One region of the Streptomyces sp. CA-249302 genome, then DNA from elsewhere that is predicted to be linked to it. Evidence: riboswitches for the same ligand, from Rfam matches in the RefSeq annotation. Region 1 holds a riboswitch; each other region holds the start of a gene.
What was found. Region 1 has a riboswitch for cobalamin ahead of ACQEWB_RS02495 (CbtB domain-containing protein). Riboswitches for the same ligand answer to the same signal wherever they lie in the genome.
Positions count from the first base shown of each region.

Region 2: another riboswitch for cobalamin. It lies ahead of ACQEWB_RS11250 (cobalamin biosynthesis protein); the one in region 1 lies ahead of ACQEWB_RS02495 (CbtB domain-containing protein).
Region 3: another riboswitch for cobalamin. It lies ahead of ACQEWB_RS32900 (ribonucleoside-diphosphate reductase subunit alpha); the one in region 1 lies ahead of ACQEWB_RS02495 (CbtB domain-containing protein).

Region 1 is NZ_JBNJMG010000001.1:560,268-567,820, forward strand. Features, by position in the region: gene ACQEWB_RS02470 (phytoene desaturase family protein) at 1-47, opposite strand, end outside; gene ACQEWB_RS02475 (tetratricopeptide repeat protein) at 196-2,430, opposite strand; gene ACQEWB_RS02480 (oxygenase MpaB family protein) at 2,412-3,356, opposite strand; gene ACQEWB_RS02485 (acyl-CoA dehydrogenase family protein) at 3,366-4,544, opposite strand; gene ACQEWB_RS02490 (CbtA family protein) at 4,701-5,456, opposite strand; gene ACQEWB_RS02495 (CbtB domain-containing protein) at 5,481-5,702, opposite strand; cobalamin riboswitch at 5,738-5,867, opposite strand; gene ACQEWB_RS02500 (histidine phosphatase family protein) at 5,987-6,559, shown strand; gene ACQEWB_RS02505 (ferredoxin) at 6,563-6,934, opposite strand; partial or broken gene ACQEWB_RS02510 (DUF6479 family protein) at 7,008-7,286, shown strand; gene ppdK (pyruvate, phosphate dikinase) at 7,422-7,553, opposite strand, start outside.
Region 2 is NZ_JBNJMG010000001.1:2,488,955-2,496,507, reverse strand. Features, by position in the region: gene ACQEWB_RS11255 (cobyric acid synthase) at 1-496, opposite strand, end outside; gene ACQEWB_RS11250 (cobalamin biosynthesis protein) at 493-1,434, opposite strand; cobalamin riboswitch at 1,536-1,675, opposite strand; gene ACQEWB_RS11245 (hypothetical protein) at 1,796-2,017, opposite strand; gene ACQEWB_RS11240 (anion permease) at 2,049-3,305, opposite strand; gene ACQEWB_RS11235 (lysozyme) at 3,404-4,153, opposite strand; gene ACQEWB_RS11230 (class II aldolase/adducin family protein) at 4,350-5,081, shown strand; gene ACQEWB_RS11225 (alpha/beta hydrolase) at 5,242-6,360, shown strand; gene ACQEWB_RS11220 (hypothetical protein) at 6,530-7,553, shown strand, end outside.
Region 3 is NZ_JBNJMG010000001.1:7,239,339-7,246,891, reverse strand. Features, by position in the region: gene ACQEWB_RS32925 (carbon starvation CstA family protein) at 1-1,589, shown strand, start outside; gene ACQEWB_RS32920 (YbdD/YjiX family protein) at 1,561-1,761, shown strand; gene ACQEWB_RS32915 (DUF3311 domain-containing protein) at 1,907-2,158, shown strand; gene mctP (monocarboxylate uptake permease MctP) at 2,155-3,777, shown strand; gene ACQEWB_RS32905 (GNAT family N-acetyltransferase) at 3,846-4,349, shown strand; cobalamin riboswitch at 4,403-4,532, shown strand; gene ACQEWB_RS32900 (ribonucleoside-diphosphate reductase subunit alpha) at 4,657-7,032, shown strand; gene ACQEWB_RS32895 (ribonucleotide-diphosphate reductase subunit beta) at 7,032-7,553, shown strand, end outside.

The DNA.
Region 1 (7,553 bases):
CCGACGATCACGGCGTCGTATGTCCGGTGTCCCTCGTGTGCGGTCATGGTTCTTGGTAACACGTGATGATCGTCAGCGGCCAGGGGTGGGGGGCGGCGGGGCCGGGAAGGGCGCAGTCCGCTGCGGTTGGGCAACGCCCTTACGGAGCGTCCCGCTGCGTGGTGCCGCCGATCGACGGCACATCCGGCGGAGCAATCAGCGCCCGCCGGTCGCCCGCTGCTGGCGCAGTACCGCGACCCTGCGGTACAGCTCGACGGCCTCGGCGCCGCGACCGAGCTGTTCCAGGCAGTGGGCCTCGTCGTTGCGGCTGGCGAGGGTGTCGGGGTGGTCGGGGCCCAGAACGCGCTCGCGGGCCGCGGCGACCCGGCGGTACTCGGTGAGGGCGTCGGGCCAGCGGCCCAGCCAGCCCAGGCCGACGGCGACCTCGCGTCGGCTGACCAGGGTGTCGGGGTGGTCGGGGCCCAGGACGCGCTCGCGGATGGCGCAGACGTCGCGGGACTCGGCGAGGGCCTCCTCCCAGCGGCCCAGTCGGCCGAGGTTGACGCCGAGGCCGTGGCGGGCGCGCAGGGTCTCGGCGTGGGTGGGGCCCTGGACCCGGGCGCGGTCCTCGATCAGTTCGCGGTAGAGGGCGAGCGCCTCGGCGCTGCGGCCGAGGCGGCCGAGGCTGATGCCGACCTCGTAGCGGGCGGCGAGGGTGTCGGCGTGGTCGGGGCCGAGGGCCTGGGCGCGGGCGTCGGCGACCTCGCGATAGGTCTGGAGGGCCTCCGGCCAGCGGCCCAACTGGCCCAGCGCATAGGCGACTTCGTAGCGGGTGACCAGGGTGTCCGGGTGCTCGGCGCCGAGGACGCGGGCGCGCGCGGCGGCCACGTCGCAGGCCATGCGGTACGAGTCCTCCAGGCGGCCGAGCCGGGAGAGGTTGAAGGCGAGGTTGTGGCGGCAGCGCAGGGTGTCGGGGTGGTCGGGGCCCATCCCGCGCTCTCGGGCCGTGAGCACCGACGTGTACACCTGGTGGGCGTCGAAGTGGCGGCCCAACTGGCCCAGTACGTACGCCATTTCCTGGCGGGCGGCGAGCGTGTCGGGGTGGTCGGCGCCCAGCGCGCGGGTCCTGGCGGCGGCCACGTGCTTGTACTCCTGCAGCGCGTCGGCGGCGCGACCCGTGCGGCTGAGGGTGAAGGCGACCTCGTAGCGGCTGGCGAGGGTGTCGGGGTGGTCCGGGCCCAGGAGGTGGGCCCGTTCGGCGGCCACCCCGCGGTGCACCTCGCCGGCCTCCGCCCAGCGGCCCAGCCGGCCCAGGCTGAGGCCCGCGTTGTGCCGTCCGGCGAGTGCGGTGATCGCCTGCTGGGAGGGGGCGGCGGGCTGGTCGGGCGCGGGTTCGTCGGCGCGGCCGGCGGCGGGCCGGGGGATCCACTCGCCGGTGAGTCCGGCCCCGGCGTCGGGAGGCGTGGTGCCGAGGCCGGCGCCGGTGGCCTTGTGGCCGGTGGTCATGCCCCGGGTCCAGGACGGCAGGCGGGCCTCGCGCGAGGTCTCCGGCGGACGCAGGTTCGGCTGCGGGGTCACGACGGTCGGCACGTACATGGGCGTCGTACGGCCCATGCTGATCCTGCGGCCCAACTCCCGGGCGTCGTGCGGGCGTTGCTCCGGCAGCTTGGCCAGCAGGTCCAGGATGACCTTCTCGAGGTACTCGGGGATCTCCGCCCGCCTGCTGCGCGGCGGCTGGGGCGGGGTGTCGCGGTGACCGACGAGGATCGCCCAGGCGTCCTCCAGGTCGAAGGGCGGGGCGCCGGTGGCGATCTCGTACAGCACGCACCCCAGCGAGTACAGGTCGCTGCGCTGGTCGACCTCGGAGCCGCCGATCTGCTCCGGGGACATGTAGTGCGGGGTGCCCATGGCGATGCCGGTGCCGGTGAGCCGGGAGGTGAAGCCGATGTCCGCGCCGAGCCGGGCGATGCCGAAGTCGCAGATCTTCACCGTGCCGTCGGTGAGCCGCATGATGTTGGCGGGCTTGAGGTCGCGGTGCACGATGCCCTGCTGGTGGGTGTAGGCGAGGGCGGCGGAGACCTGGTCGGCGATCTCGACGACCTCGCCGACGGCGAGCGGGTGGTGCTTGTTGTCCTCCAGGAGTTGGCTGAGGTTGCGGCCGTCCAGGAGTTCCATGACGAGGTAGAGGATGCCGTCGGACTCGCCGAAGTCGTGGACGACGGTCACCCCGCGGTGTTGCAGGGCGGCGGCCACGCGGGCCTCGCGGCGGAAGCGTTCGCGCAGGACTCGGGTGAAGGCCTGGTCGTGGTGCGGGCCGAGGGGTTTGAGGCACTTCACGGCGACGTGCCGGCCCAGCGACTCGTCCCGGGCCCGCCACACCTCGCCCATACCGCCCCGCCCGATCAGATCGAGCAGCCGGTACCGGCCCTGGATCAGCCTGCTGTCCCCCATCTCCCGCGATCGCCCCCGTAACTGTCCGACCCGCCCACCCCTGGCTCGTCCAGTATGGCGAGCTGTCGTCCGAGTTTGTACGGTGCCGGGCGCGAGCCGGGGCCGAGCCGTGACATGGCGCGGATGATGTGTTTGGGCGGGAGTTGCCAACGCACACGTGCGGGAACGCAGCGCAGCACGTTGCCCGTGGCACGCAGTTGCAGGGTGACGGTGTCGGGTTTCGGGGCCGGTCTGCCGTACAGCTCGTGGGCGTACGGCGGCAGGGCGGCGTACGCCAGCTGCGCCACGCGCCGCCACAGCACCTCGCGCGCCGGGACGAGGAGGGGGTGCGTCGGCGGGCGGAGCAGGAAGTCGTCCACTTCACGTGCCTCGGGCCCGGCGGCCAGTTCGGGCCGCACCTTCTCGAAGTAGGCGGCCATCTCCTCCTGGTTCGCGGGTACGGCGTCGGGGTCGAGGCCCACCAGGCGGGCGCTGACGCGGTGTTCACCTATGTAACGGTCGGCCTGCGCGTCCGTGAGCCTCAAACCCGAGCGCCGCCCGACCTGGAGATAGGAGTCGATCTCGGCGCAGTGCACCCACAGCAGCAGCTCGGGCTCGTCGACGCCGTACCGCTCCCCCGTGTCCGGGTCGGTCGCCCCGAGCATGCTGTGGATCTTCCGCACCCGGGCCCCCGCGCGCTCGGCGGCCTCGGTCGTCCCGTACGTCGTGGTGCCGACGAAGTCGGCGGTCCGCATCAGCCGGCCCCAGGCGTCCTTGCGGCCCCTCTTTTGACGATTAAACGCAGTGGAGTTCTGCATGACTCCGCGCACCGCGCGGGGATGCAGCGCCTGGAGGTAGAGCGCGCGGACGCCGGCGACCCACATCATGGGGTCGGCGTGCATCTGCCATGTGACCGACTTCGGTGTGAACAGCCCCGGATCACCCATACCGGCAGGCTAACGCCGTACCCGCGGCATCCCCAGACCGATCCACGAGATGATCTCCCGCTGGATCTCGTTGTTGCCGCCGCCGAAGGTGAAGATGACCGCCGAGCGGTAGCCGCGCTCCAGCTCGCCGTGCAGGACCGTGCCCGCCGAGCCCTCCTTCAGCTCGCCCGCCGCGCCGACGATCTCCATCAGCCAGGCGTAGGCGTCCCGGCGGGCTTCGGAGCCGTAGACCTTGACCGCGGAGGCGTCCTGGGGGGTGAGGGTGCCGTTCTGGACGGCGTGCACCATGCGCCAGTTCATGAGCTTCATCGCGTCGAGCCTGGTGTGGGTCTGGGCGAGGCGGCGGCGCACCCACGGGAGGTCGACGACCCGGCGGCCGTCGGCGAGCTTGGTCTCCATCGCCCAGCGCTGTACGTCCTGGAGGGCGCGGATCGCCATGGTGCCGTGGGCGGCGAGGGTGACGCGTTCATGGTTGAGCTGGTTTGTGATCAACCGCCAGCCCTGGTTCTCGGCGCCGACCCGGCGGGCGACGGGGACGCGGACGTTCTCGTAGTAGCTGGCCGTGGTGTCGTGCGAGGCGAGAGTGCGGATGACGGTGCAGGAGTAGCCGGGGTCGGTGGTGGGGACGAGGAGCATGGTGATGCCCTTGTGCGGCGGGGCTTCCGGGTCGGTGCGGGTCGCGAGCCACACCCAGTCCGCGGTGTCGCCGTTCGTCGTCCAGATCTTCTGGCCGTTGACGACGTATTCGTCGCCGTCGCGCACGGCCCGTGTCTTCAGGGACGCCAGATCCGTGCCGGCGTCGGGCTCGCTGTAGCCGATCGCGAAGTCGATCCGGCCGGCGAGGATCTTGGGCAGGAAGTACGCCTTCTGCTCGTCGGTGCCGAACTGCATGATCGTGGGCCCGACGGTGTTGAGCGCCATCAAGGGCAGCGGGACACCCGCCTGGGCGGCCTCGTCGAAGAAGATGAACTGCTCCATCGCGGTCAGGCCGCGCCCGCCGTACTCCTTCGGCCAGCCCACGCCGAGCCAGCCGTCGGTGCCGAGGCGGCGGATGGTCTCGCGGTAGAAGCGCTTCTGGGCGGCCGGGTCGCCGTGCCGGGCGTAGGCGTTGTCGGGCACCAACCCGGCGAAGTACGAGCGCAGTTCGGTGCGCAGCCGCTGCTGCTCGGGCGTGTATTCGAGGTGCACGGCGCCTCCAGGCTTCGCAGGCCGGTCCTGACGGCGCACACGGTAGAACGTGTTCCAGAAATTGGGAATGGCGTCGCGGACGGAAACGGGAGTAGGCGCAAAACGGCCAGGGCCCCCGGATCTCGACGGTTCCGGGGGCCCTGGCCGGTGAAGTGCTCAGTGGGCGACGGGTGTTGCCTGTGCCGCAGCGGTGGCGCGCGCCGGCTCGGGAGCCAGCACGCGCTCCGCCAGCAGTCCGAAGACCAGCCCGAAGGTGGTCCACAGGGTCGCCTGGACGGCCAGGGCCGCCAGCCGGAACTGCCAGAGCAGGGTGGCCGGGAAGGTCTTCGGAACCTCGTTGAAGGAGGGCAGGAACGCGTACGCGAGCCCGACCACGAGGAGGAAGAACGCCCCGGCCGCAAGGGTCGCGTTCCAGTTGCCCAGGCGCGGCGCGAGGCGCTTGCCGAGGATCACGGTGGCGACCGCGAGCAGGACGCTGAGCAGGACCATCAGGAAGTACAGCGAGGTCCGTTTGCCGATGGTGTCGGGGTCGCCGACGGACGGCGGGTTGGCCGGGTACTTCAGGAACGGCACGACGTACACGGCGATCAGGCCGGCGGCCGCCAGGAGCAGCGCGCTCGCGCGCGGCCCGAAGCGGCCGATGCGGCCCAGCGCGAAGCAGTACGCGAGGGCGGCGATGCCGCCGAACGCGATGCCGTAGACGAGGACACCGGTGGACAGGCCCGCGGTGGACTGCATCGTGCGGCTGACGGTTTCGACGCCGTGTTCGTGCGAGTGCGCCTCCTCGAAGGCGATGGCCGCGTCGACGCGCGGTTCACCGAGGAAGTAGGCGACGACGAGGGCGAGCAGGCCCGCGGCGAGTCCCGCGAGCATGCCACGCACCAGGAGGTTGCGGACGGTTGCCGAGTTCATGGGCTCGTACGTTCTCCCCGGCCGTCAGTGGCAGGGGAAGCCGAGCAGGTGGCGGGCGTCGTGCACCCACTCGTGCACGTCGGATCCGCTCATCACGGAAGTGGCGCCCTGCTCGGCGCCGACGAAGTAGAGCAGGACCAGCATCAGGATGCCGAAGAAGACCGCCCAGGGGACGATCGCGCCGATCGGCAGCTTCGCCGGTACGGCGGTGGGAGTGGTGGTCGGCTGAGCGACAGACTGCGCCATGGCAGGCCCTCCTGGGGAACTCGCGTCCCGTCTCGGTGGTGCAACAGGACGACGGGCGGGTCTGACTCGCCCGGCACGCACCCAGGGTGCGTGCCCGGCATACAGTGGCGCGACCGTGCCGGAATTCCACCGGCTTCCGCTGTGCCGTCGTCAATATCCACGAGAAGGTACCGCGAAGCGGGGGTGCGGCCAAGAGCGCATGAAACCGGCGTGAGCGCCCTTGGGGAGCCGTTTTCGCCGGTGGATCAAGGGACTTGAAGGGATGTCGAGCGCGGGATGGACGTATGACGAGCCGAGTGATCTTGATCTCACCCGCGATCACGGCGGCCCTCAGGGAGGCCCGCTTCGACGACGGCTGCCCCCTGGACGCCGCCGGGTTGCGGCAGGCCCGGGCGGCCGCCGGCACGCTCCCGGCGGCCGTACACACCGTGTCCTCCCCCACCGTGCGCTGCCGTGAGACGGCCGACGCGCTCGGCCTCGACGCCGTGGACGCACCGGAGTTGGCGGGGCTGGACGCGGGGCGCTGGCGCGGGGAGACGCTGGCGGAGGTGAGCGGGCGGGAGCCGGAGGCGCTGGCCCGCTGGCTGTCGGATCCCGGCTCCGCCCCGCACGGCGGGGAGCCGGTGGCGGCCCTGTGCGACCGGGTCGAGGGCTGGCTGGGGTCGGCCGTTCCGGGGCGGACCCTCGCCGTGGTCGAACCCGAGGTCGCACGGGCCGCGGTGGTGCGGGCGCTCGGGGCACCGGAGTCGGCCTTCTGGCGCACCGACGTCCCGCCGCTGACCGCCGTCGAACTCAGCGGCAGGTCGGGACGCTGGAACGTGCGGCTCGGCCGACCCCTCGGTGGCGAAGCCCCCTGAGCGTCAGTTCAGGGTGGCGAGGAAGTCCGTGCAGGCCTGGGCGCATTCCCGGCAGGCCTTCGCGCCGTCCTCGGCACCCGGCTGCGCGTCGAAGACATGCGCGCTCTCCAGGCACACGGTGCGGCACCACTCCACCTGCATGTGCAGGCCGGCCTCGTCCAGCCGGTTCTGCTCCGACAGCACTCGGCAGGTCGCGTCGCACACCTCCGCGGCCATGATGCCCTTGCGTCGTGCGAGTTCCTGGTGCTGTGTCCCGTCCGGATCCAGGAGGCTCGCGCGCAACGCACACGCGCGTGCGCAGTCGGTACACGCCTGGGCGCAAGCGAAGCGGTCCTCCAGGAACCGGAAGAGCTCCTGCTGGGTCGTCGTAGTCACAAGGGGCGGGTAGCCGGGGCCGACCGCGTCAAACACCGGGAACGACGGTCTGTCGCGGGAACGGCGTCCTGTCATTGATGGCAGGTGCACATGGAGGCCCACGCGTACGGGCCGCGGCGCACTCGGGAGCGGCCTGGTCGTGGCGGGGGTGGTGGTCGTCGCCCTCTTGCTCGGCGCGTTCTGGCTCGGCGCCCGGGTGCGCCGCCAGGAGCTGACCCCGCCCGGCCCGAAGGAGCGGCCGAGGCTGCCGGACGGCGGACCGGTGCGCGAGGTACGGGAGGGACGCGAGCCCGACGAGGTGCCCCGCGGCGATGACCGACTGACACCGCACGAGCTTCCGGGCCACGCCAACTCGCCCCCCCGGAGCGCCCGGGCGCCTGGAGCAACTGCGCACGGGCGCCGAGCCGACGTCGGGCGCCCCGGCACGGCGCCCTGGACCAAAGGGGCAAGCCCAAGGGCGACCGCACCTGAGCGCGGGCGGCGCCGGTCACCTGCTGTCGCTGCGCTCGGTGGCCTGCGCGAGTGCCGCTCGGCCCGCCTCCAGCCGGGCCGCCGGGATCCGGAACGGCGAGCAGGAGACGTAGTCCAGGCCGATCCGGTGGAAGAAGTGGATGGAGTC
Region 2 (7,553 bases), 1.9 Mb from region 1:
CGCCGACGACGAGCACGGGCAGCCCGGCGTTCCGGGCGATCCCCATGTTCACGATGTCCGTCCGCCGCAGGTTGATCTCGGCCGGACTGCCCGCCCCCTCACAGATCACCGCGTCATAAGTGCCCCGCAACTCGGCGAGGCACTCCAGCACGGTCCCGAGCAGCTGCTGCTGCCGCCCCCCGTGATACCCGCGGGCGCTCAGCTCCCCCACGGGCTTCCCCATGAGCACGACCTGACTGCTCTGCTCGCTCCCGGGCTTCAGCAGCACGGGATTCATCAGCGCGGTCGGCTCGACCCGGCAGGCCTGCGCCTGCATGGCCTGCGCCCGCCCGATCTCCGCACCCTCGCGCGTCACGAACGAATTGAGGGACATGTTCTGCGCCTTGAAGGGCGCGACCTTGACCCCCTGCCGCACCAGCCACCGGCAGATCCCGGCGGTGACCACACTCTTGCCGGCGTCGGAGGTGGTACCGGCGACGAGCAGCCCCCCGCTCATTTCGTACGTCCCTTCACCAGCAGCCGCGCGGCGACACCGACGCCGAGCGCGAGGAGACCGACGCGCCGGGACAGCCGTACCGCCCGCTCGATGTCCTGTACGGCGACGGCGCGCCCCGGCGTGTTCAGCACGGGCCGGTGCTCGACCCGCCCGCCGTACGACAGCGTCCCGCCGAGCCGCACGCCGAGCGCCCCCGCGAAGGAGGCCTCCACGGGTCCGGCGTTGGGGCTCGGATGCTTTCCGGCGTCGGTACGCCAGGCACGTACCGCTCCGCGCGGATCGCCCCCGGCGACGGTCGCGAGCGCGGCGGTGAGCCGGGCACCGGGCCACCCAACGACGTCGTCGAGCCGGGCCGAAGCCCACCCGTACCGCCGGTACTTGGCCGACTTGTGCCCGACCATGGCGTCCAGCGTGTTCACGGCCCGGAACCCGAGAAGCCCCGGCACCCCGCCGACGGCCCCCCACACCAGCGCCCCGACGACGGCATCGGAGGTGTTCTCGGCAACGGACTCGACGACGGCTCGGGCGATCCCGTCGGCGTCCAGCGCCTGCGGATCCCGCCCGCAGAGATGCGGCAGCCGGGCCCGGGCACCCTCGACGTCCCCGGCATCGAGGGACTTGCCGATCCCGCGGGCCTCCCGCGCGAGCGAGGTCCCCCCGACAACGGCCCAGGTGGCGGCGGCGGTCAGTGCGACGGAAGCGGCACGGGACGGTCGTACGACTCGCTCCGCGACGGCACCGAGCCCGACCGTCCCCCCTGCACACACGGCGATGTGCAGCGCGCCCCACCCGCGGTGGTCCCGCCACAACACCCGTTCCACGGCGCCCGCGGCCCGCCCGAAGACGGCGACCGGATGCCCGCGGCGCGGATCGCCGAGCAGGTGGTCACCGAGAAGTCCGGCGGCGGCGCCGTACGCGAAGACGCGATCGGCACGCATCGGCTCAGCCGGCCGTGGGGTGGGGCAGTGCTCGGGCGTTGACGCTCAACAGGCAGCCGCGCATGGCGATATGTCCTCACTCAGGGTGTCCACGCCCTGGTTCGACGAGACCGGCGGTGGGAGTTCCTGGCTCCCGGGGCTACCTACCCCGGTGACAGTGGCGGGACCGCGCCGGACTCGCACCGGCTTCCTCCCTTGCCGCCGTAAATGGCTCCGGCAGTCCACCACGCCCCCGAACGGCAGTCAACTTGCCGTTGACCTGCGGTGGGGGAGTGTGCTGAGGCCCACAGCGCACATGACTGCGCCCCCTGGCGTGGATGCGGTCAGGGGGCGCCGTGCGCAGGTGAGTTGTGGGGTGGCCTCAGGCCACGATCAGTGAGATCCCGTACGCCACCGCCGCCGCGCACGCCGCGAAGCAGACGTACGCGCCGGTGACCGCGAGGGGCGCCGAGCCGCCCTCGGCGGTGGCCCGCTCGCGGCGGGACAGGCCCATGATGCCGAGGGTGAACAGGGCCACGAGGCCCACGGTGACCACGAGGCTGACGCCGAAGACGGAGCCGAGCGCTTCCCAGTCGATCTTCATGGTGAGGGTTCCTTCTACCGGGGTGCGGGGCTCAGACGGCGGCCGGCGGGGTGGCCGGCTCGGTCGTGGTGGGGGCCGGGGCGGCCGGCGCGGGCGCGGGGATCGTGGCCGTCAGGCCCTCGGTCACCGTGCCCGCCGGCGGCGGCGTCACGGCGGCGATCGCCGTGGTGACCACGCCGGCCGGCTCGTCCGCGTCGTTGACGTTCGACGCGTCGACGACCTCGCGGCGGGAGAGCTTCCAGATCGCGGCGCCGGAGGCGACGAGGAAGACGGCGACGACCGCCGTGCCCCAGTCGCCGAGGTCGGTGACCGACTCGGCGAGCGCGCCCACCAGGGCGGCGGCCGGCAGCGTCAGGGCCCACGCCACGAACATCCGGGTCGCCGTGGACCAGCGGACCACCCCGCCCTTGCGGCCCAGGCCCGCGCCCATCACCGAACCGGAGACCGAGTGCGTGGTGGAGAGGGACAAGCCGAGGTGCGAGGAGGCCAGGATGACCGTCGCCGCGCTGGTCTGGGCGGCGAAGCCCTGCTGCGGCTGGAGCTCGGTCAGGCCCTTGCCCATCGTGCGGATGATGCGCCAGCCGCCGAGGTAGGTGCCGAGCGCGATGGCCAGGCCCGCGGAGAGGATGACCCAGGTGGGCGGGTCCGAGTCGGGGGCGACGGCACCGCCGGCGACCAGGGCGAGGGTGATGATGCCCATCGTCTTCTGCGCGTCGTTGGTGCCGTGGGCCAGCGAGACCAGGCCGGCCGAGGCGATCTGGCCCGCCCGGTAGCCCTTCGCGGCGGCCTTGCCGTCGGCCTTCTTGCCGAGGGTGTAGGAGAGCCGGGTCGCGAGCATCGCGGCGACGCCCGCCACCACCGGGGCCGCGATCGCCGGGATCAGGACCTTGGTGACCAGCGCGTCACCGTGCACCGCGCCCAGGCCGGCCGAGGCGATGGTGGCGCCGATCAGACCGCCCATGAGGGCGTGCGAGGAGCTGGAGGGCAGGCCCACCAGCCAGGTCAGCAGGTTCCAGAGGATCGCGCCCACCAGGGCGGCGAAGATGACCTCGGGACGTATGCCGGTCTCGTCGACGAGACCCTTGGAGATCGTGTTGGCGACCTCCACGGAGAGGAAGGCACCCACAAGGTTGAGGACGGCGGACATGGCCACCGCGACCTTGGGCTTGAGCGCACCGGTCGAGATGGTCGTGGCCATCGCGTTGGCGGTGTCGTGGAAACCGTTCGTGAAATCAAACGCGAGTGCGGTGATCACCACAATCGCGAGGATCAGCGAGAAGTTTTCCATTTACCCAGGCAATCGTTCGAGGTCATTGGTCGTACGAACGTACGTAACCTGGGTAAACGGAAGGTGAACTGAGGTGGGCTTCGCGGTGTCCAGAACGGTCAGTAGCCGCGCGCGAACCGCTTCAGTTGGGCCAGGGACCCGTTGAAGAGATTCTGGTCACCCGGCAGGCTGCCGCTGTTGTCGTACTGCCAGAAGGTCCAGAACGACCAGCCGGCCGGCAGCGACCCCGCGTCCGCCGAGTCGTGCCGCGCGATCCACAGCGCGTGGTTGGCGGCGAAGGCGCGGCTGCTGCCGGTGCACGTGTTCCACCAGTGGGCGGTCGTGTAGATCACCGGGCGGCGGCCGGTCAGCCGCTTCACCTCGTTGCTGAACGAGGCGATCCAGTCGACCATGCTCGAGTGGCTCAGGCGGTAGCACTTGTGCTTCTTGTCGTACGGGTTGTACTCGATGTCGAGCGCGGGCGGCAGCGTCCAGCCGTCCGCGGTCCAGGCGCCGCCGTGGCGCACGAAGTACGCCGCCTGCGCCTTGCCCGACGACTTGTTCGGCAGCGCGAAGTGGTACGCCCCGCGGACGATGCCGGCGTTGCGGGCGCCGTTGTACTGCTGGCCGAAGTAAGGGTTCTGGTAGTTCGTGGACTCGGTCGCCTTGATGTAGACGAACTTGGCGCCCTTGGCCTTCGCCTTCGACCAGTCGACGTTCCTCTGGTGCGAGGAGACGTCGTGTCCCTTCGGCAGGCTCGCCGCCGAGGCCGGTAACCCGGCGAGGACGCTCCCCCCGGCCGTCAGCGCCGCGACGGCGACCGCGATGACGCGGGTGCGGCGGCGGAACGGTTTGCGATCACGGGCCATATTTCCCCCCGGAATGGCGACGTGCACGACAAATCACGGGGAGATTACTGGAAGATCCACGAACGCTCGCCGATCTCCGGCCAAGCATGGGGAAGGGTGGATATGTCAGGGAACGTACCCTGTCGGAGGCGCGCCTTCCGCCCTAAAGTGCGTCCGCCCGACGGCGACTTGCGGGCGTCCCTGGCAGGATCGCGGCATGGCTGAGCAGCGGCGGGACCAGCGGGACGGGCGGGATGCCGGGGAGGGCGCACAGCATGTGCCCGAGGGGTGGGGGAGGGGTGCGCTCCCTGAGGAGGCGCACGCCTGGGAGGCGCTCGTCGCCACCGCCCGCCGCACCGTGTCCGACGGGCTGGTCGTCGGCACCTCCGGCAACGTCTCCGTGCGCGTCGGCGACATCGTGCTGGTCACGCCCTCGGGCGTCCCGTACGACCGGCTCACGCCGCACGACATCACCGGCGTCGACCTCGACGGGTGGCGGCTCCTCGGCACCCTGGTCCCGACCAGCGAGCTGCCCATGCATCTCGCCGTGTACCGCACGACCGACGCCCGCGCGGTCGTCCACACCCACGCCGTGCACGCGACCGCCGTCTCGACCCTCGTCCCCGAGCTCCCGGCGATCCACTACATGGCCGGCGCCCTCGGCGGCCCCGTCCGAGTCGCCCCTTATGCGACGTACGGCTCCGACGAGTTGGCCGAGAACATGCTCCGGGCCCTCACCGACCGCACGGCCTGCCTCCTCCGGAACCACGGCACGATGGCGTACGGCGCCACCCTCGACCAGGCCTACGACCGCACGGCCCAGCTGGAGTGGATGTGCCACCTGTGGCTCACGGCGTCCTCGGTACCGGGCATGTCCCCGCACCTGCTGTCACGGGAGCAGGTGGACGAGGCGGGCGAGAAGCTGCGGGGGTACGGGCAGCAGCGCTGAACCGCTGCCTCGCCACACCTTCGGTGATTTTCTTCCGCCGCAACGGCGCTCGGGCACGACGCTCCTGCCCGGCGGTGCCGAACCCCGCCGCACCCCGAACGCTTCACCCGACCCCTCCCTCCCGCTGGCCGGTCGCCGTGTCGGCCAGGACACTGGACGGGTGCGCACTGTCAAAGCGACGGCCGCCGCCGTCACCGTAGCCCTGGCCGCCGGCGCAGCCTCCGTGGCGGTCGGCCGGTTTGCCAGCGACGCCGCACTCAAGGCGCCCGCGGGCCGGCCCCTGCCCACCGAGCCCCGGCTCACCGTGCACGCCACGGCCGCCGGCCAGATCGCCCTCACCCGCGACCTGGCGGCCCTGCGCCCCGGCGTCTACGGCCTCACCGGCGACGCCACGCACGCGGTCGTCGGCCCCGTCCTCGGCACCGCCGTCCACTCCGCCGACACCGTCGTACGCCGCCTGGAACGCGTCACGACCGGCACCCTCGAACCCGGCGACAAGGTGTGGCTCACCCCGAACACCCACGTCGGCACCCCGCGCACCGCCCTCGGCCTGGACCACCAGGACGTCGGGATCCTCGGCGAACTCGGCACCCTGCCCGCCTGGTTCGTGCCCAGCGTGCGCAACACCTGGGTGATCACCGTGCACGGCCTCGGCGCCACCCGCGAACACCCCATGAACGTCATGGACTTCCTGCACGGCCGGCGCTTCCCCGTGCTCGACCTCGCCTACCGCGGCGACCCCGGCGCCCCCCGCTCCCCGGACGGCCTGCACCACCTCGGCGAGACCGAGTGGCGCGACCTGGACGCGGCGATCCGGTACGCCGTCCAGCAGGGCGCGGACCAGGTCGTCCTGTACGGCTGGTCCACCGGCGCCACCATGGCGCTGCGCGCTGCCGCCCACTCCGGGCTGCGCGACCGGATCTCCGGGCTGGTCCTGGACTCCCCGGTGCTCAGCTGGCCGACAACGCTGCGCGCCCTCGCCTCGGCCCGCCGCACCCCGGGCGCCCTGCTGCCGCTCGCGGTACGGGCCGCGCAGGGACGCACGGGCCTGGAGGGCGACCGCATCGCCGAGTCGACGCGGCTGACCGTCCCGACCCTGATCTTCCACGGCCCCGACGACCACCTCGCCCCCTGGGAGCACTCCCGCCGCCTCGCCGACGCCCGCCCGAACCTCGTAGCCCTCCACACCGTCCGCAACGCCCCGCACGGCGCCATGTGGAACGCCGACCCGAAGGCGTACGAGGAGGCGCTCCGGCGCTTCCTGACGCCGCTGATGTGAGCCCTCGCGGTGGCGCCGAGGTAGACGGTCGCCCTGATTCCGTTTAATGCCGTACCGCTGGCCTGAACCCGTCCCCGAGGCCCCCTCAAGGGCCCGGCGTTGGCCAGTCCCGTCGCCCCCCGTGACATTCCGTTTGGGTTTTCGGACCGTCAACCGGAAGACTGCACCCGTGACGTCCCGTATCCCGCGCGACTCCAGGCTTCGACTCGTCCGCCCGCGACCCCTGGCCGCCGCCCCCTCAGCTGTGAACCAGCGGCGCCCACGCCGCCCCGCACCCCGCCCTCCGGAGGGCACACCGGCACCCGCGGAGCTGGCCAGAATGGCTCGCTCAGGTCTGGCCGCCGCGGCCCGCGTCGCCCACTGGGCCGACGCCGCGCTGGGCCCGGGCCGCGACAGCGCCACCGCCGACGGCAAGGCCACCCTCGCCGACGCGACCGCCGAACGGGCCGCCGCCGACCTGGGCCTGACCGTGGCTCAGGTCCGCGCCGACTGGGACACCGCCCGGCTCGCCGGTCTCGTCGAGGTGCACGGCGACAGCGCCCGCCCCGGCTGGCGGCTGCGCGCCTGGGACCGGGACGACAGCGCCGTACTGCGCGGCTGGGTCGCGCTCTTCGACGCCTGGTCGCTCGCCTACCGGGAGCCCGCGGACCACGAGCCCGCCGCCGTCGCCGAGGTCGTCTCGGCGATGCCGCAGGTGCTCTCCTTCCTCCAGCTCTCCGCCGGCCCCGTCCCCGTGGACCAGCTCCTCGACCTCCTGGAGCAGCGGGTCACCGAACTGCGCACGGAGCGCTGCGAGATCCCTTACGGCCCCCAGCCGGAACCTGTCGAGCAGCCGCAGCCCTCCGACGCGCCGCTCGCCCCGCTGCTCGACTGGGCGCTGCACGCCCTCGCCTCCGTCGGCGCCCTCACCTGCGGCGACGCACAGGCCACGCTCACCCCGCTCGGCAGCTGGGCGGTCTGGGTCAAGCTGGAGCAGATCTGCGTGGCCGCGCAGAGCCCGGCCGGCAACATCGAGGTCGCCGCCGACGAGATGCTCCGCGGCTGCGCCCAGCTCCGCCCGAACGCGGCCCGCGCCGAGTACCGCGCCTGGCTCGCCGCCCGCACCGTCTCCAGCGCCGTCAGCGAGCTCATCGACGCGGCCCGCGGCGACGACGCCCTGCTGCGCGGCCTCGCCTTCGAGGCGCTCCGGGTCG
Region 3 (7,553 bases), 6.7 Mb from region 1:
TCGTGAACGCCCTCGCCGCCTCCCCCTGGGGCACCTTCTCCATCGCGATGACCGTCCCGATCGCCCTGCTGATGGGCTTCTATCTACGAGTACTCCGCCCCGGCCGGGTCTCCGAGGTCTCGCTGATCGGCGTGGCCCTTCTGCTGCTCGCCCTCGTCGCCGGCCGCTGGGTCGCCGAGTCGTCCTGGGCGGACGCCTTCACGCTGGCGCCCTCGACGCTGGTCGTCTGGCTGGTGGCGTACGGCTTCATCGCCTCGATCCTGCCGGTCTGGATGCTCCTCGCACCCCGCGACTACCTCTCCACCTTCATGAAGATCGGCACGATCGGCCTGCTGGCGCTGGGTGTTGTGATCGCGCTGCCGACGCTGAAGATGGACGCGGTGACCGACTTCGCCTCCCGCGGCGACGGCCCGGTCTTCGCCGGCTCGCTCTTCCCCTTCGTGTTCATCACCATCGCCTGCGGGGCGCTGTCCGGCTTCCACTCGCTCATCTCGAGCGGTACGACGCCGAAGATGATCCAGAAGGAGACGCAGGTCCGCATGATCGGCTACGGCTCCATGCTGATGGAGTCGTCAGTGGCGATCATGGCGCTGGTCGCGGCCGGCATCATCGACCCCGGCCTGTACTTCGCGATGAACGCACCGGCCGGCGTGATCGGCACCACCGTGGACAACGCCTCGCAGGTGGTGACCGGTTGGGGCTACCACATCTCCCCCGCCGACCTCGCGCAGGCCGCGAAGAACGTCGAGGAGTCCACGCTCCTGTCCCGCACCGGCGGCGCGCCCACCCTCGCCATCGGCGTCTCGGAGATCTTCTCCAAGGTCACCGGCGGGAGCCTGCGCGCCTTCTGGTACCACTTCGCGATCATGTTCGAGGCGCTGTTCATCCTGACCGCGCTGGACGCGGGCACCCGGGTGGGCCGGTTCATGCTCCAGGACACGCTCGGCAACGTCATCCGGCCCTTCAAGAACGTGAGTTGGAAGCCCGGCCTGGTCATCACCAGCGGGATCGTCTGCGCCCTGTGGGGTTACTTCCTCTGGGTCGGCGTCCACGAACCCCTCGGCGGGATCAACCAGCTCTTCCCGATCTTCGGCATCTCCAACCAGCTGCTGGCCGCCGTCGCCCTGGCCGTCTGCACGACCCTGCTGGTGAAGTCCGGACGCCTCAAGTGGGCCTGGATCACCGGCATTCCGCTCGCCTGGGACGCCACGGTCACCCTCACCGCCAGCTACCAGAAGGTGTTCTCCGGCGACCCCAAGGTCGGCTTCTTCAAGCAGCGTTCGGTCTTCCAGGACGCGATCGACGCGGGGAAGGTGCTGCCGCCGGCCAAGAACATGGACGACATGCACACCGTGGTCACCAACTCCACGGTGGACGGCGTACTTTCGGCCGTTCTCGCGGTCCTGATCGTCGTCGTCATCGCGGACTCCCTGCGCGTCTGCGTCCGACATGTCCGCCGCCCCGCCCTGTCCACGCTCAGCGAGGCGCCGTACGTCGAGTCCCGGATCACCGCGCCGGCGGGGCTGATCCCGACACGGGAGGAGAAGGAGGAGGCGCGCGATGCGGTCGGCGCTGGTACGGGCGGCTAGGAGTGTGCGCTGGTACGTGCGCGAGCTGACCGACGAGTCGGCGTACGACCGGTACGTGGCGCACGTACGAAAAGACCATCCACAGGCCGAAGTTCCGTCCCGCCGCGAGTTCGAGCGGATGCGGACCGACCGTCAGGAGGAGGACCCGCGGCAGGGCTTCCGGTGCTGTTGACACCGATGTCCGGCTTTCACTGAATCGACATACCGATATACGGACGAGGTCTTCCGCTCCCTTTACACGGTGACCTAGATTGCCTGCGCATTACACAAGTGATCACAGGCGATCACAGGTATCGGCGAGGGGACGGAACCGCGGTATGTCAGATGTGCCTGAAGTGAGAGCTCCGGTGGTGACGCCGGTCCGCGTGGTGATCGCCCTCTGCCTCGTGGCACCGTTCGTGGCGTTGCTGTGGGTCGGCTCCTACGCCAAGACGGACCCGGCGTTCATCGGCATCCCGTTCTTCTACTGGTACCAGATGCTGTGGGTGCTGATCTCCACGGCGCTGACCATGACCGCGTACACGCTGTGGCAGCGTGACCAGCGCGCCCGTCGTGGGGGTGCCCGGTGAAGGACGGCGTGAACGGCGTCGCGCTCGGCGTCTTCATCTTCTTCTTCCTGGCCGTCACGGTCATGGGCTTCCTGGCGGCACGCTGGCGCAAGGCCGAGAACGAGCACTCGCTGGACGAATGGGGCCTGGGCGGACGGTCGTTCGGCACCTGGATCACCTGGTTCCTGCTGGGCGGCGACCTGTACACGGCGTACACCTTCGTCGCCGTACCGGCGGCGATCTACGCGGCGGGCGCGGCCGGCTTCTTCGCGGTGCCGTACACGATCCTGGTGTACCCGCTGATCTTCACCTTCCTGCCCCGGCTCTGGTCGGTCTCGCACCGCCACGGGTACGTCACCACCTCCGACTTCGTGCGCGGCCGCTTCGGCTCGAAGGGGCTTTCGCTGGCGGTCGCGGTCACCGGCATCCTGGCGACGATGCCGTACATCGCGCTCCAACTGGTCGGCATCCAGGCCGTGCTGGACGTGCTGGGCCTCGGCGGCGGTACGGACTCCAACTGGTTCGTGAAGGACCTGCCGCTGCTGATCGCCTTCGGCGTGCTGGCCGCGTACACCTACTCCTCCGGTCTGCGGGCCCCCGCCCTGATCGCCTTCGTCAAGGACGCGCTGATCTACATCGTCATCGCGGTGGCGATCATCTACATCCCGATCAAGCTGGGCGGCTTCGACGACATCTTCGCCTCGGCGAACGACAAGTTCACGAAGGCGGGCGCCGGCGCCCTGGTGTCGCCCCCGGCGGCCCACTGGACGTACGCCACACTGGCGTTGGGCTCCGCGCTCGCGCTCTTCATGTACCCGCACTCGATCACCGCGACGCTCTCCTCCAAGAGCCGTGACGTGATCCGCCGCAACACCACGATCCTGCCGCTGTACTCGCTGATGCTGGGCCTGCTCGCGCTGCTGGGCTTCATGGCGATCAAGAGCGGGGTCGACGTCACCAACCCCCAACTGGCCATCCCCCAGCTCTTCGAGGACATGTTCCCGAGCTGGTTCGCGGGCGTGGCCTTCGCGGCGATCGGCATCGGCGCGCTGGTGCCGGCGGCCATCATGTCGATCGCGGCAGCGAACCTCTTCACCCGCAACATCTACAAGGACTTCATCAAGCCGGACGCTACGCCGGAGCAGGAGACCAAGGTCTCCAAGCTGGTGTCCCTGCTGGTGAAGGTGGGCGCGCTGGTCTTCGTCCTGACGATGGACAAGACGGTGGCGATCAACTTCCAGCTCCTGGGCGGCATCTGGATCCTCCAGACCTTCCCGGCGCTGGTCGGCGGCCTGTTCACCCGCTGGTTCCACCGCTGGGCGCTGCTCGCGGGCTGGGCCGTCGGCATGATCTACGGCACGGTCGCCGCGTACAACGTGGCCTCCCCCACCAACCCCGACCAGAAGCACTTCGGCGGCTCCAACGCGGAGATCCCCGGCATCGGCGAGATCGGCTACATCGGCCTGACGTCCTTCGCCCTGAACGCCCTGGTGACGGTGGTCCTGACCTTCGTCCTGAAGGCCGCGAAGGCCCCGGAGGGCATCGACGAGACCAACCCGTCCGACTACACGGCGGACGCGGGCGATCCGGGAGTGGAAGTGGAGCTTCCGCCCGCTACGGCAGGTGCATCTCACCAGTAGTCACGGTGATCAATGGGTCGTCGGAAAACCGGCGGCCCATTGTCGTACCTGCCAGGCAGACTCTGGCCATGGACATCCAGATCCGCCCGGCGGACCCCACCGAATACGACGCCCTCGGCGAGATCACCGCCCAGGCCTACCTCCAGGACGGCCTCCTGGCCTTCGGAGACGAGGACGACTGGTACCTGGGCGAGCTGAGAGACGTGGCGAAGCGCGCCGCCCACGCAGAGGTCCTGGTCGCCGTCTCCCGCACGGAACTGCTCGGCGGCGTGACCTTCGCCCCCGCATCCGGCCCCATGGCGGAGCTGGCCCGCCCCGGCGAGGCCGAGATCCGCATGCTCGCGGTGGCCCACGCGGCCCGCGGCCGTGGCGCCGGCGAGGCCCTGGTCCGTGCCTGCGTCGACCGCGCGCGAGCAGCCCAGTGCACCGGCGTCGTCCTGTCGACCCAGCACACGATGCACGCCGCCCACCGCATCTACGAACGCCTCGGTTTCCGCCGTGCGCCGGGCCGCGACTGGAACCCGATCCCCGGTGACGAGTTCACTCTCCTCACCTACGAGTTGACGCTCTGAGACGACACGCGACACAACATCTGGGGGCGTCACCGCAACCCGGCACAAGATGTATGCTCATGCTCGCTGTCGCCGCAGGGGAATCCGGTGCGAATCCGGAACTGTCCCGCAACGGTGTACTTGTGCACGCCTTGTGCGTGTACGGGAGTCAGTCCGAGGACCTGCCGACAGTGCGCCCGGCCGCCGTGGCCCGGGTGCCATGACGTCCGGGCCTCGTGGAATGGGCCGGTGGACGCGACGCCGTGCGCGCTCGTGAGCTGCCCCCTGCCCTCCGCAAGGCCCCGTGCCCAGCGAGGGAGAGCCCCACGTGACCATCGCGCCAGCCGACCCGGCCTCAGCGTTCGCCCCTGTGGAACAGGACGGTCCCGCGGCCGCGTTGCTGCGGACCCTGACCGAGCTGACCGCCGACCTCCCCGACGCCGACCCCGGCCGGGTCGCCGCCGCCGCACTCCGCGGCCGGTCAGCGCGGGGGGCCGTGCCGGATGTCCTCGTGGAGTTGCGCGAGCTGGCCACGGAGGCGGCGGCCGGGCTCATCTCCGAGGACCCGGCGTACAGCAGGCTGGCGGCCAGGCTCCTCACCGTCAGCATCGCCGCCGAGGCCGCCTCCCAGGGCGTCACCACGTTCACCGGGTCCGTCGCCGTCGGCCATCGGGAGGGCCTCATCGCCGACCGTACGGCGGAGTTCGTGCGCGTCCACGCCGTGCGGCTCGACGCGCTCGTCGACCCGGCCGGCGACGACCGCTTCGGCTACTTCGGCCTGCGCACCCTGCACAGCCGCTACCTGCTCCGGCACCCGATCACCCGCAAGGTCATCGAGACGCCCCAGCACTTCATGCTCCGGGTGGCGAGCGGTCTGGCCGAGGACACCGTGCTCGATTCAGAAGCGGGGACCCGCGCCCTGGACGAAGTCGCCGCGCTCTACCGCCTGATGAGCCGGCTCGACTACCTCCCCTCCTCCCCCACCCTGTTCAACTCCGGTACCCGGCACCCCCAGATGTCGTCCTGCTACCTCCTCGACTCCCCCGTCGACGAGCTGGACTCCATCTACGACCGCTACCACCAGGTCGCCCGCCTCTCCAAGCACGCCGGCGGCATCGGCATCGCCTACTCCCGCGTCCGCAGCCGCGGTTCGCTGATCCGCGGCACCAACGGGCACTCCAACGGCATCGTCCCGTTCCTCAAGACGCTGGACGCGAGCGTCGCCGCCGTGAACCAGGGCGGCCGGCGCAAGGGTGCCGCCGCCGTCTATCTGGAGACCTGGCACTCCGACATCGAGGAGTTCCTGGAGCTGCGCGACAACACCGGTGAGGACGCCCGCCGTACGCACAACCTGAACCTCGCGCACTGGATCCCGGACGAGTTCATGCGCCGGGTCAACGCCGACGAGCAGTGGAGCCTCTTCTCCCCCGCCGACGTACCGGAGTTGGTGGACCTGTGGGGCGAGGAGTTCGACACGGCCTACCGCAGGGCGGAGGCGGCCGGGCTGGCCCGCAGGACCATCCCGGCCCGCGACCTCTACGGCCGCATGATGCGCACCCTCGCGCAGACCGGCAACGGCTGGATGACCTTCAAGGACGCCGCGAACCGTACGGCGAACCAGACGGCCGAGCCGGGCCACGTCGTCCACTCCTCCAACCTCTGCACGGAGATCCTGGAGGTCACGGACGACGGGGAGACGGCGGTCTGCAACCTGGGTTCGGTCAACCTCGGCGCGTTCGTGGTCGACGGGGACATCGACTGGGAGCGCCTGGACGAGACGGTCCGTACGGCCGTCACCTTCCTCGACCGCGTGGTCGACATCAACTTCTATCCCACCGAGCAGGCGGGACGTTCGAACGCCCGCTGGCGCCCGGTCGGCCTCGGCGCGATGGGCCTCCAGGACGTCTTCTTCAAGCTGCGTCTGCCCTTCGACTCCCCCGAGGCCAAGGCCCTTTCGACCCGGATCGCCGAGCGCATCATGCTCGCCGCGTACGAGGCCTCCGCCGACCTGGCCGAGCACAGCGGCCCGCTGCCGGCCTGGGACAGGACCCGTACCGCCCGCGGAGTCCTGCACCCCGACCACTACGGCGTCGAGCCGACCTGGCCGGACCGCTGGGCCGCCCTGCGCGAGCGCGTCGCCGCGGTCGGCCTGCGCAACAGCCTGCTGCTGGCCATCGCCCCCACGGCCACCATCGCGTCGATCGCCGGCGTCTACGAGTGCATCGAGCCGCAGGTCTCCAACCTCTTCAAGCGCGAGACCCTCTCCGGCGAGTTCCTCCAGGTCAACTCGTACCTGGTGAACGAGCTCAAGCAGCTCGGCGTCTGGGACGCCCGCACCCGCGAGGCGCTGCGCGACGCCAACGGCTCGGTGCAGGACTTCGCCTGGATCCCGGCCGACGTGAAGGCGCTCTACCGCACGGCGTGGGAGATCCCGCAGCGCGGCCTGATCGACATGGCCGCGGCCCGCACCCCGTACCTCGACCAGTCCCAGTCCCTGAACCTGTTCCTGGAGACCCCGACCATCGGCAAGCTCTCCTCGATGTACGCGTACGCCTGGAAATCGGGCCTGAAGACGACGTACTACCTCCGCTCCCGCCCGGCGACCCGCATCGCCCGCGCGGCACAGGCGACCCTCCCCGTACAGACGACGGACGCCGTCGCCTGCTCCCTGGAAAACCCCGAGTCCTGCGAGGCCTGCCAGTAATGCCCAGCAACCAGAACCTGCTCGACCCCGGCTTCGAGCTCACCCTCCGCCCCATGCGCTACCCGGACTTCTACGAGCGCTACCGGGACGCCATCAAGAACACCTGGACCGTCGAGGAGGTCGACCTCCACTCGGACGTCGCCGACCTCGCGAAGCTGTCGCCGATGGAGCAGCACCTGATCGGCCGGCTGGTCGCCTTCTTCGCGACGGGCGACTCGATCGTCGCGAACAACCTGGTGCTGACGCTCTACAAGCACATCAACTCCCCCGAGGCGCGGCTGTACCTGTCGCGCCAGCTCTTCGAGGAGGCCGTGCACGTCCAGTTCTATCTGACCCTCCTGGACACCTACCTGCCCGACCCGGAGGACCGTGCCGCCGCCTTCGCGGCCGTGGAGAACATCCCGTCCATCCGCGAGAAGGCCGGCTTCTGCTTCAAGTGGATCAACGAGGTCGAGAAGCTGGACCGCCTGGAGACCAGGGCCGACCGCCGCCGCTTCCTCCTCAACCTGATCTGCTTCGCG